Regions from separate parts of the Aquamicrobium soli genome, predicted to be linked through region 2. Evidence: predicted binding sites of a transcription regulator. Region 2 holds the regulator's gene; each other region holds the start of a gene.
The links. The regulator LexA, encoded in region 2, represses DNA repair genes until DNA is damaged. The targets are predictions, from matches to a motif close to TGTTCNNNNTGTGTTCNG.
Positions count from the first base shown of each region.

Region 1: the regulator LexA is predicted to act here: its motif matches at 1,613-1,630, upstream of ssb (single-stranded DNA-binding protein).
Region 3: the regulator LexA is predicted to act here: its motif matches at 2,439-2,456, upstream of ACFOHJ_RS21595 (PA0069 family radical SAM protein).

Region 1 covers NZ_JBHRTK010000016.1:170,393-174,525, forward strand. Annotated here, with positions in the region: gene uvrA (excinuclease ABC subunit UvrA) at 1-518, opposite strand, end outside; gene ACFOHJ_RS17385 (hypothetical protein) at 1,233-1,502, opposite strand; gene ssb (single-stranded DNA-binding protein) at 1,728-2,267, shown strand; gene ACFOHJ_RS17395 (GcvT family protein) at 2,539-4,133, opposite strand, start outside.
Region 2 covers NZ_JBHRTK010000015.1:133,730-137,862, reverse strand. Annotated here, with positions in the region: gene ACFOHJ_RS16195 (molybdopterin molybdotransferase MoeA) at 1-1,058, shown strand, start outside; gene lexA (transcriptional repressor LexA) at 1,175-1,933, shown strand; gene ACFOHJ_RS16185 (ComEC/Rec2 family competence protein) at 1,970-4,133, opposite strand, start outside.
Region 3 covers NZ_JBHRTK010000028.1:239,318-243,450, reverse strand. Annotated here, with positions in the region: gene ACFOHJ_RS21605 (F0F1 ATP synthase subunit B) at 1-222, shown strand, start outside; gene ACFOHJ_RS21600 (ribonuclease HII) at 393-1,064, opposite strand; gene ACFOHJ_RS21595 (PA0069 family radical SAM protein) at 1,210-2,364, opposite strand; gene ACFOHJ_RS21590 (alpha/beta hydrolase) at 2,537-3,478, opposite strand; gene ACFOHJ_RS21585 (carnitinyl-CoA dehydratase) at 3,512-4,133, opposite strand, start outside.

The DNA.
Region 1 (4,133 bases), on a different contig from region 2:
TGAAGTTCCAGCAACTCCTTGCGGTACTCGCCCTTGCGCCCGCGCACGATGGGGGCGAGCAGGTAAAGCCGCGTGCCTTCCTCCAGCGCCAGCACCCGGTCGACCATCTGCGAGACGGTCTGGCTTTCGATCGGCAGGCCTGTCGCCGGCGAATAGGGAATGCCGACGCGCGCGAACAGAAGCCGCATATAGTCGTAGATTTCCGTGACCGTGCCGACGGTCGAGCGCGGGTTCTTCGAGGTGGTCTTCTGCTCGATGGAGATGGCGGGCGACAGGCCGTCGATCTGGTCGACGTCCGGCTTCTGCATCATCTCAAGGAACTGCCGCGCATAGGCCGACAGGCTCTCGACATAGCGGCGCTGGCCTTCGGCATAGATGGTGTCGAAGGCCAGCGAGGATTTGCCCGAGCCGGACAGGCCGGTCATGACGATGAGCGTGTCACGCGGCAGGTCGAGATCGACATTCTTCAGGTTGTGCTCGCGCGCTCCGCGAATGGACAGGTATTTATGATCGGCCATTGCCGCTCGCCGCCTCAGATTGGAATGTCATGGATCGGCGGGCCGCCGCCAACCCCTCATGTAGGCATTCTCGCCGCCACGTCGAGAGGCCCGGAATTTCTTCATCAGCGTTTAACCGCCTTTCGCGCGGGCGGGCAAGCATAAAGAACAAAAAACGAACGACTACTGACAAGCCGGGGTAGTCGGGGGATCGGGAGCGATCACATTTTGTATCCCGCGCCTTCGCGCTGTTGACGCGGCGGCAGGCGCGGGGCACCATTGGAGCGTCAAGGAAAGTTCGCTTTTAGCCGAACAGGCTCTGGTGAGAGCCGCTTGCGAGGCGCCGCAGGCCGGCGGAGGCGAACTTCAGGCGACGGTGTCCAACGGACAGAAGGAGCGAGGTATGACTCCACCGGACAGTCCCAGCAGGCTCCACGCGATGATGGAGCCACGGCAGGCCTAGCCTACCGGGTTGACACGGTTCAGCCTCAAAGCTGCTTTGCCGATTCCAACAATCAGAGACCATAGTCGGATCGACGGCGCGAGCCGTTAAGGGCATCCGAAATCCAACGCCGGTAAACCACTCCCGGCAAACCGTGATGGGACATCACACAGGCCCCGGCCGCCTGCTCAGGCAGCGGCGGGGCCGTTCTGTATGGCTTGCGGGTAAAGGGAACGCGGACCTGTCGCGAGGCGCCGGGGGTCTGTTCCGCTTTATGGCTGCTGAAAATACCCTTACCGACGGCCACGCGGCTGAAGAGGGCCGGCACCGATATCGACAATGACATTGCCGCTGATATGCACGTCCATGTCGCCGATCTTGAATTGGCCGGGCTTGGTAGTGGCTGGTTCGTCGGGCTCGGGCGCCAGCGGCTTGACGATGCGATACGGCTTGTCGACGCCCGGCAGTGTGCTGTTGGCGGGCGGCGCGGCGTCTTTCGCGAAGGCCGGGACGGCAGCAATCGATAGAGCGATGCAGGCGAACAGGGAAGCGAAGCGGGGCATGCCCGTCAGTATAAAGGACCTGCTTCGGTCCGACCAGCCCGGCCTGCCGCGGTCAGAGCGTGCCCGATCGGGGCTTTCGGGATAATATCTTGACAGAAGGCGAGGGATGTCAGAACATAAAGAGAACAAAAATAGTGTGGGAAAGAGCGCCGAGGGGCGGCGCGGTTGACTGCTGCCCTGTAAGGTGCGGCGAAAGTCTGTTTCGGATGAGCGTGGAGAAGATTCATGGCGGGTAGCGTCAACAAGGTCATTCTGGTGGGCAATCTCGGCGCGGACCCGGAAGTCCGCCGCCTGAACTCGGGTGACATGGTCGTCAATCTGCGCATCGCGACCTCCGAGACTTGGCGCGACAAGAATTCCGGCGAGCGCAAGGAAAAGACCGAGTGGCACCAGGTGGTCATTTTCAACGACAACCTGGGCAAGGTCGCCGAGCAGTACCTCAAGAAGGGCATGAAGGTTTATATCGAAGGCTCCCTGCAGACCCGTAAATGGGAAAAGGACGGCGTCGAGCGGTATTCCACCGAAGTCGTGCTGCAGAAGTTCCGGGGTGAGTTGCAGATGCTCGATGCGCGCGGGCAGGGCGGCGAAGGCGGCCAGGTCGGCAGCTATTCCGGCGGTGGTGGCGGCGGTGGTTACGGGCGCGGCTCGGACTTCGGCCAGTCCGGCCCGAACGATTCCTTCGGCCGTGGCGGTTCCGGCGGCGGCCGCCCGGGCGGCGGTGGCGGCGGTGGTTCTCGCGACCTGGACGACGAAATTCCGTTCTGAGCCGGTTTCATGCCCTGGGTAGGCGGGTGATGCCACCTGGGCGATTGGCTGGTCGGATTTAACGGTCCCCGTCGGTGTGCGGGGGCAACCTTCCTGTGAAGTAACCCCCACCCCTAGCCCCTCCCCACAAGGGGGAGGGGGAACACGGGCCGACAAGCTCTGCGTAGCCGCCGGGTTCTTGGCAGAGCAGCGGCAGAATTCCCCTCCCCCTTGTGGGGAGGGGTTAGGGGTGGGGGTATCTCCCTGTAAACAGCCCCTGCCGTTTGTGCGGTTACATCCGCACCCGTTCCGCCTTCGGGTCGTACATCGGCTTCAACGAGGCCTCGGCCTTGAAGCGCTGGCCGGCGATTTCGACTTCATAGCTTGAGCCCAAAATATCGGCTTCGCTCTCGCCCTTGGACGGCACGTAAGCCATGCCGATGGCGCCGCCGAGGTGGTGGCCGTAATTGCCCGACGTGACGTTGCCGACGATCTTGCCGTCGCGCAGCAGCGCCTCGTTGTGGAAGAGCAGCGGCTGCGGATCGGTGAGGCGGAATTGCACCATCCTGCGCGACAGGCCTTCCTCCTTCTTCTTCAGCACGGCATCGCGGCCGATGAAGTCTCCCTTGCCGGTCTTGACCGCGAAGCCGAGGCCGGCCTCCAGAACATGGTCCTCGTCGGTGATGTCGTGGCCGAAATGGCGGAAGGCCTTTTCGATGCGGCAACTGTCCAGCGTGTGCAGGCCGCACAGCTTGAGGTCGTATTCGCGGCCGGCCTCCTCCAGCGCCTCGAACACGTGCGCCGTCTGGTCGGTGGAGACATAGAGCTCCCAGCCGAGCTCGCCGACATAGGTGACGCGGTGGGCGCGCGCCAGCCCCATGCCGATCTCGATCGTCTGGAAGGTGCCGAACGGATTGTTCTCGTTGGAGAAGTCGTTCGGGCTCACCTTGCGGATCACCTCGCGGGCGCGCGGCCCCATCAGGCACAGCACGGATTCGGCGGCGGTGACGTCGGTGATGACGACGAACTCGTCGCGCAGGTGCTTTCGCAGCCAGGCGAGGTCGCGCTGCAGTGTCGCGCCCGGCACCACCAGGAAGAAGGCCGTCTCCGACAGCCGCGATATGGTCAGGTCGCTTTCGATGCCGCCGCGCTCGTTCAGCATCTGGGTGTAGGTGATCCTGCCCGGCGCAACGTCGATGTCGTTGGCGCACAGCCGTTGCAGGAAGGCTAGCGCGTCGCGACCCTCGACCCTGATCTTGCCGAACGAGGTCATGTCGAACAGGCCGACATTGTTCCTGACCGCCAGATGCTCCTCGCGGTTGTTGTCGAACCAGTTCTGCCGCTTCCAGGAATAGCGGTATTCGCGCTCCTGGCCCTCTCTAGCGAACCAGTTGGCGCGCTCCCAGCCGGCGGTTTCGCCGAACACCGCGCCGCGCGCCTTCAGATGCTCGTGGATGGGCGAACGGCGCACGCCGCGCGCGGTCACCGGCTGGCGGTAGGGGAAATGGTCGGCATAGAGCAGGCCGAGCGTTTCGGTGGAGCGCTGGTAGAGATAGCTCCGGTTGGCCTGGAAGGGCTGCACGCGGCGGATGTCCACGTCCCACAGGTCGAAGGGCGGCTCGCCGTCCTGCATCCATTGCGCCAGCGCCATGCCGGAACCGCCGGAGGACTGGATACCGATGGAGTTGAAGCCGCAGGCGACCCAGAAATTCTTCAGTTGCGGCGCTTCGCCGAGATAGTAGCGGTCGTCCGGGGTAAAGCTTTCCGGCCCGTTGAAGAAGGTGTGGATGCCAGCGTCGGCCAGGAGCGGCATGCGCTTCACCGCCTTTTCCAGGATCGGCTCGAAGTGATCGAAATCCTCCGGCAACTGGTCGAAGCAGAAATCTT
Region 2 (4,133 bases):
CTTCCGCCATGGACGGCTATGCGGTGCACGCCGCCGACATCGGCACGCTGCCGGCACGCCTGTCGGTCATCGGCACGGCTCCCGCCGGACATGGCTTTACCGGCACCCCGGCCGGGGGCGAGGCCGTGCGCATCTTCACCGGCGCGCCGTTGCCCGCCGGCACCGACACCGTCGTCATCCAGGAAGACACCCGCGACCTCGGCAATGGTGCGATCGAAGTGGTCGAGGCGACGGCCCATGGCGCCAATGTCCGCAAGGCCGGGCTGGATTTTGCCGAGGGCGACCTGCTTCTGGAAAAGGGCCGCCTGCTCGATCCCGCCGCCCTGGCGCTGGCGGCGTCGGCCAACCACCCCTACCTCAGCGTGGTGCGGCGGCCGCTGGTCGCCGTGATCGCCACCGGCGACGAACTGCGTACGCCCGGCAGCGAACTGGCGCCCGGCCAGATCATTTCCTCCAACGCCTATGGCGTGGCCGCAGTCGCGCACTCGGTCGGCGCTCGCGCGATCGACCTCGGTATCGCGGCCGACCGCAAGGAAGACATCGCTGCGCGCGTCAGGCAGGCCGTGGCAGCAAAGGCCGACGTGCTGGTGACGCTCGGCGGCGCTTCCGTCGGCGACCTCGATCTCATCCACGACGTGCTTACCGGCGAAGGCATGACGCTCGACTTCTGGAAGGTGGCGATGCGTCCCGGCAAGCCGTTGATGTCGGGCCGCCTCGGCGCCATGCGCTGCATCGGCCTGCCCGGCAACCCGGTGGCAAGCCTGGTCTGCTCGCAGCTGTTCCTGAAACCGTTGCTGGCCCGCCTCGGCGGCCGCCGGTACCGCCCCGACATGCGCGAGGCGCGGCTCGGCGCGGCGATGGCGGCAAACGACCGGCGGCAGGATTACGTCCGCGCCTGCGTTCGCGAGGAGGCCGGCCTTCTCACCGCCACGCCGCTCGGCCTGCAGGATTCCTCGATGCTGCGGCGCCTGGCCGACGCCGAGGGCCTGATCGTGCGCGAGCCCTTCGCGCCCGCCGCAGAGGCCGGCGCCAACTGCCGCGTCCTCATGCTACGCTGAACAAATCACCAACATATTCATTAAAATTTAAACGGTTGCGGAACACAACTGGAACAGATAGTGTCTGTTCATGGTTTGTTTTTCGATTCCGGATTCGAACGGCACCGGGGGCCGCGATGCTGACGCGTAAGCAACATGAACTGCTTCTTTTCATCAATGAACGGCTCAAGGAAAGCGGCATTCCCCCTTCCTTCGACGAGATGAAGGAGGCGCTCGATCTTGCTTCCAAATCCGGTATCCACCGCTTGATCACCGCACTGGAGGAGCGCGGCTTCATCCGCCGCCTGCCCAACCGGGCGCGGGCGCTGGAGGTGCTGCGCCTGCCCGATTCGCTGACTCCCGGCTTCAATGCGGCCCGCAAATTCTCGCCGAGCGTCATCCAGGGCAGCCTGGGCCAGCCCGCCCCGGCTTCCGCCAGCCAGCGTGCAGGCGACGCCGGCAAGCTTTCCAGGCCCTCGCGGATGCAGACGGCCGGCAATGACGACGAAGCCGCCAGCGTATCGATCCCGGTCATGGGTCGCATCGCCGCCGGCGTGCCGATCGACGCCATCCAGCACAAGACCCACTCCATCTCGGTGCCGCCGGACATGATCATGGGCGGCGAGCATTACGCGCTCGAGGTCAAGGGTGACTCGATGATCGAGGCCGGCATCTTCGACGGCGACACGGTCATCATCCGCAACGCCAGCACCGCCAATCCCGGCGAAATCATCGTGGCCCTTGTGGACGAGGAGGAAGCGACGCTGAAGCGCTTCCGCCGCAAGGGCGCCTCCATCGCGCTCGAGGCCGCCAACCCGGCCTACGAGACGCGGATCTTCGGTCCGGACCGGGTCAAGATCCAGGGCAAGCTGGTCGGGCTGATCCGCCGCTACTGACCGTTGTGCGGTTAGGCGCTGGCATCTGGCGCCGCCTTACGGTTTCTGGCTGGATCCCGTGCCTTTAATGCCTTGGCGTCGCGGCGTTTTGCGCCCGGCTTTCGCATCGTAGGGCGGCCGGCCGCGCGCCTCGCGGGAAAAAGCCCGCTGGCGATGCCATGGCCGGTAGTTTTCCTCGACCGCATAGCGGATCTCGGCGGGCGCCGCGGCAGACTGCCGATCAAGGAAAATCTCGGCGCTGCCGGAGCGTGCGAGGTCGCGCGCGGTGACGACCGCGACCAGCGGATCGCGACAGGGATCGGCGGCCGTGGCGTCGGCGATAACGATGAGCGCGGCGAAAGCGCAGGCCGGCTTGGCGGCGGCCGCACTGTCGGCATGGGCGACGATCGGGCCGTTGCCGTGCCTGGCCACGCACAGGCCGTCCGCGCACAGGAACGGCGTTCCTTCCGGCAATTCGATGCTGTCTTCCAGGTCAAAAGCTGAGGCCTTGGCCGGTGCTGGCGCAATCACGGTTTCGGCGTCGAGCGCGCGGCGCCAGTTGTCGATGGTGAATTCGCTGGCGCGCGGCCGGTTGAGCGCCAGTTCGCCGCCGCCGATCGGTAGCGCGACCAACCGGCCGTCTTCCGAAACGAGGACATCGGGCGTTCGCACGGCCGGGATCGCGAGCAAGCCGGCAAGCGCAAAGGGAAGCGCCGCCCACCTCAGCCATGTCGTGGCCATCGTGGCGATGACCAGCGCGATGGTGACGAAAAGCACCGCCTCCCCCGACACCAGCCCGACCGCATCGACGGGCGAGCGCGCCGCGATCCATTCGGCGAGAACGATCATGGCGGAAAGCCCCTTGCCCATCACGTAGAGGAACGGCCAGTCGAGCCCGAACGGCATCGCCAGCGAGGAGAGGACGGCGAACGGCATGACGACCGCCGAGACGATCGGCATGATGGCAAGGTTGGCAAGCAGGCTGAGCGGCGCCACGCGCTGGAAATGCCACATGGCGTAAAGCGTCGTAGCACCCCCGGCGACGATCGAGGTCACGGCGAGACCGGCCATGCCGCCAGCGAATTTGCGCGACAGCCAGCCGGGGAGCGAGCGGCGCGGCGGCGAAGCGGTCGTCTTGCCGGCGCGGTAATCAGACCAGCCGGCATAGGCGCCCACCAGCGCGGCCGTTGCCGCAAACGACATCTGGAAGCTCGGCCCGACCACCTCATGCGGGGATACGGCGATGACGGCGATGGCCGAGATCGCCAGGTTGCGCATGGTCAGGGCCGCCCGGTCGAACAGCACCGCCGTGAGCATGACCGCCAGCATGATGAAGCTGCGCTCGGCCGCCACCACCACGCCGGAAATCACCAGATAGGCGGCGACGGACAGCAGCGCGACGGCGGCGGCGATCTTCTTCACCGCGTGGCGCGAGGAAAAATCCGGAAACAGCGCGAACGCCCCGCGCATCATCGCCATGACGATGCCGGCCACCAGCGCCATGTGCAGGCCGGAAATCGAGATGATGTGATAGATGCCGGTCTTGCGCATCGCCTCGTTGACGGCTTCGGGAATGCCGGCGCGTACCCCGACGATCAGTGCCGCCGCAATCTCGCCTTCCGCACCGCCGACGCTTTCGCGGATATGGCCGGCGATCGCCTCGCGCGCATTTTCCACCATCGCCGACAGCCGCGCAGAAAACGGCATCGGCCGCTCCTCGGCCAGGCTGGGGTTGCTCATGAAAAACCCGCTGGCGCCGATCCCGTCGAAATAGCTCTGGAACGAGTAGTCGTAGCTTCCCGGGCGGATCGGCCCGGTCGGCGGCAGCAGCCGCACGGTGCCGCTGATCGTCGAGCCGGCGCGGGCTCCCTTGGGCAGCGCCCGCGCCGAAACGCGCACGCGTTCGGGAGCGTAGCGCAAGGTCGGCCTCGCCGTCGAAAGCACGTCGAGGGTCAGCCGCACGCGGCCGCTTTCCATGTGGTCGATGGCAACGACCCGTCCCGTCAGGCGCGTCGAGATTTCCGACCCGAGCATCGGCGTCGCCGCGCGCCAGGTCTCGGCCTTGGCCGCGAGGAAACCGAGCACGCACAGGAGAGCCGCCAGCAGGCACAGATGCGTCTTCGGCCGGTTCCGGGCAACCCAGGCCACGAGGGCCAGCAGCAGCGCCAGCGCTGCCGGCCGATAAAAATCCGGTTCGCCGGCAAGCGAAAAATAGCCGACC
Region 3 (4,133 bases), on a different contig from region 2:
GAAGCCAAGAGCCGTACCGAGGATTACGTGGCCCGCCGCACCGCGGTCGCCGAGCAGAAGATCGCGCAGGCCGAGCGCGAGGCTGTCGCCGAAGTCCGCTCCAGCGCCGTCGAGCTGGCCGTCGAGGCCGCCCGCACGCTGCTTGCGGCCAAGAGCGACGCCAAGGCCGGCGCCGACCTGTTCAAGGCCTCGTTGCAGGAAGTGAAGGCCAAGCTCAACTGAGTTCGGTCAACAGGATTTGAAAAAAAGCCGCTGGATTTTCCGGCGGCTTTTTTGTTGGCGGCGGCATGGCGGTTTTTGTGGCCGGAGCATCTTGCAGCCGGGCGGAATCGTCTGGCGTCGCACAAATGCGGCTGGAACAGGGAGACGGGGCTATCCGGGCGTCCGCCGCTCTATTCTTCGGCAGGTTCGCCGTCACGCCGGAAGGGGGAAAACGAGACGCGGTGCAGCCGGGGAATCGGTCCGTGCGTGTCGATCGCCGCGCGGTGGCGCGCCGTCGCATAGCCCATATGGACCTCGAAGCCGTAGTGCATATGCCGGCTGCCGCAGCAGGTCATCATGCGGTCGCGCATCACCTTGGCAATGATGGAGGCGGCTGCGATCGACTGCGAGCGCTGATCGCCCTTGATGAGTGCCCGGCCTTCGCAGGGCAGGCCAGGTGGCACGTCGCGGCCATCCGCCAGCGCCAGCCTTGCGGGAATCGGCAGGCCGACCAGCGCCCGCCGCATCGCTTCCAGGCTGGCCTTGAGGATGTTGCTGGCATCAATGCCTTCCGCGCAGACCGAGGCCATCGACACGCCGAGCGCGGAGCCGACGATCTTCAGGAATAGCGCCTCGCGCTGCAGGTGGGAGAGGCGCTTGGAATCGTCCAGTCCCTCGGGAATGTTGGCCGGGTCGAGGATGACGGCGGCCGCCACCACCGGGCCGGCGAGCGGCCCGCGCCCGGCCTCGTCCATGCCGGCGACCGGCCATAACCCGCTGGCCATCGCCTTCGTCTCGAAGGAAAAGTCGGGTTTTTCCACGATCTCGAAGAGAGGCGGAGAATCGGAACGCGCGCGAGCCATGATGCGGCGAGACTCGCATCGGAACCGATTCTCCGCAAGCCTTTCCGGCCGCTCGGGGCAGCGAGCCGGAAAGGCACCGTCTACTGGCCGGGGAGGGGCCGGACGGATTCCTTTCATCATCCCTGCCGCGGGCGGCAGGGGCCGTTCAAAGCAGCATCAACTGTTCGTTCTCGCGGGCGGCCGCGACGAACTGGTCGGTCCTGAGCGTCCGCCGTTCGAGGTTGAGCCCCAGCCGCCTGGCCGTCAGTTCGAAGCGCCTGCCGATCTGCCAGGCATAGGGACCGGCGCCCTTCATGCGCTTGCCCCATTCCGAATCGTAGTCCTTGCCGTCGCGCATCGAACGGATCAGCGACATGACGTGGCGGTAGCGATCCGGGTAATGGCGCAGCAGCCAGTCCTTGAAGATCGGCGACACTTCGAGCGGCAGGCGCAGCACCACATAGCCCGCCTCCCGCGCGCCGGCGGCGCGGGCGGAATCGAGGATGCGCTCCATCTCGGCATCGGTGAGGCTAGGGATGATCGGCGCCACCATCACCGAGGCGGGGATGCCGGCGTCCGAAAGCTGGCGGATCGCTTCCAGCCGCTTGGTCGGCGTCGAGGCGCGCGGCTCCATGGTGCGCGCCAGCATCCGGTCCATCGTTGTCACCGACAGCGCCACCTTGGCCAGCCCGCGCTCGGCCATGCGCGACAGGATGTCGATGTCGCGCGTTACCAGCGCCGATTTGGTGACGATGCCGACCGGGTGGCCGCGCGCCTCCAGCACTTCGAGGATTTCGCGCATGATGCGGTAGCGCTTCTCGATCGGCTGGTAGGGGTCGGTATTGGTGCCGATGGCGATGGTGCGCGGCTGATAGCCTTCCTTCGACAATTCTTTGTCGAGCAGCCGCGCCGCATCCGGCTTGGCGAACAGCTTGGATTCGAAATCGAGCCCCGGCGACAGGCCCATATAGCTGTGCGTGGGGCGGGCGAAGCAGTAGACGCAGCCATGCTCGCAGCCGCGATAGGGATTGATCGAGCGGTCGAAGGAAATATCGGGCGACGTGTTGCGGGTGATGATGGTGCGCGGCTTTTCCACCTGCACCTCGGTCTTGAACGGCGGCAGCTCCTCGATGCTGTCCCAGCCGTCATCGAAGACATGGCGGCTGACCGGCTCGAAACGGCCGGACGGGTTGATCCCGGCCGCGCGTCCGCGATTGCGGTCCGGCCGCACCCGCACGCCGCTCTGTTCGATCATCGCATTGGCCATTTCGGCCCTTCCTGTCGTGAAAGCTGCAATGTCTGCGCGCACGATCTGTTCCATTTTCGCCCTCTCGAAGGGGTTCTCGGCAGGCTGGCGAATCGCTGTTCTCATGAAATTATTCCTATTTCGGAAATGAGAACAAATCAAGAACTTTGATGCGCGCGAACGCATGCGCGCCGAGGCTGGCGCCAGGAAGTCTCGCGGGAGGGGAGGGGTCAGCCGGCTGGCCGGCTCACCAGGGCCATTCGCCCCTGCCGAGCGCGGCTATGGCGCCGACGATGCGGGTAAAGCTCGCTTCGGCCCGGCGCACGCTGTGGCGGGCGCGCAGATAGCTGTGCACGAGGCCCTGTTCCTCGTGCCAGAAGGCCTTGCCGCCGGCGGCGACGATGCGGTCGCGATAGGTTTCGCCATCGGAGGAAAGCGGGTCGCATTCAGCGGTGATCGCCACGGTAGGAGGCAGGCCGGAAAAATCCGTATCGGCAAGCGGGGCGAGGGTCGGATCGGCGTCCTCTTGCGGGTCGCCCCCTCTTGCCTGCCGGTAGAACTCGAGGTCGCGCATGTTAAGCATCGGCGCCTCGGCGTGGCGGACATAGGAGCCGCGCGAGGTATCGCCGCCCAGCCCCGGATAGATCAGCACCTGCCCGGCCGGGCGGCGGGGATGGCCGCGTGTGGCGTGGCTGACGGCGGCCGCCAGGTTGCCGCCGGCCGAATCGCCGGCCAGCACCATCGGCTGCGCATAGGCCGAAATCGCCCATTCGAAGGCTGCCAGCGCATCGTCGAAGGCGGCCGGATGCCTGTGCTCGGGCGCAAGGCGGTAATCCACGGATACCACCGTGTAGCCCGTGCGCCCGCAAAGCTCGGCGCAGACATCGTCATGGCTGTCCAGCCCGCCGAGGATGAAGCCGCCGCCATGGAAGTAGAGAACGACCGCCGGACCATCGGACGGCCCGGGACGGTAGAGGCGGACAGGGATGGAGCGGCCGGGGGCCTCGATCGCCATGGTCTCGGCCGCCACGCCCTCAGGGTAGCCGGCGAAGAACTCGCGACACATCCGGTCGTAGATTTCCCGCTGCCGCTCGATCGTGTAATCGACCGTCTCCGGCGGATACCAGGCACTGGTGCGCTCGATGAACGCCCAGGTCTCGGCATCGATCAGCTTTCGATAGTCGGTCATGGCCAGTCCGATCCCGGCGTCCGGCAGAAGAGCCTACTTGCCCTTCCACACCGGGTCGCGTTTTTCGGCAAAGGCCTTGAAGCCTTCCATGTTGTCTTCCGAGGCGTAAAGCTCGTCGACGGTGCGGAACTTGCGCTTGGTGATCCAGTTCATGGCGTCCTGGAACTCCATCGCCTCGGCCTTGCGCGCCACTTCCTTGATGGAGGCGAACACCAGCGGCGGCCCGCCGGCGAGAAGGCGGGCGATCTCCCAGACGCGATCCTCCAGCTTTTCCTTGGGCAGCACCTCGTTGACCAGCCCCCAGCGATGGGCTTCCTCGACGTCCATCCAGCGGCCGGTGAACAGAAGGTCCATGGCGACATGGTAGGGAATGCGCTTCGGCAGCTTGATCGTCGCCGCGTCGGCCAGCGTGCCGGCGCGGATTTCCGGCAGCGCGAAGGAGGAATGGTCGGAGGCGTAGATGAGGTCGCAGGACAGCGCCAGTTCGAAGCCGCCGCCCACCGCCATGCCGTTCACGCAGGCGATCACCGGCTTGTTGAGGTCGCGCAGTTCCTGCAGGCCGGCAAAGCCGCCGACGCCGTAGTCGCCGTCGACCGCATCGCCGCCGGCGGCCGCCTTCAGGTCCCAGCCGGCCGAGAAGAACTTGTCGCCGGCC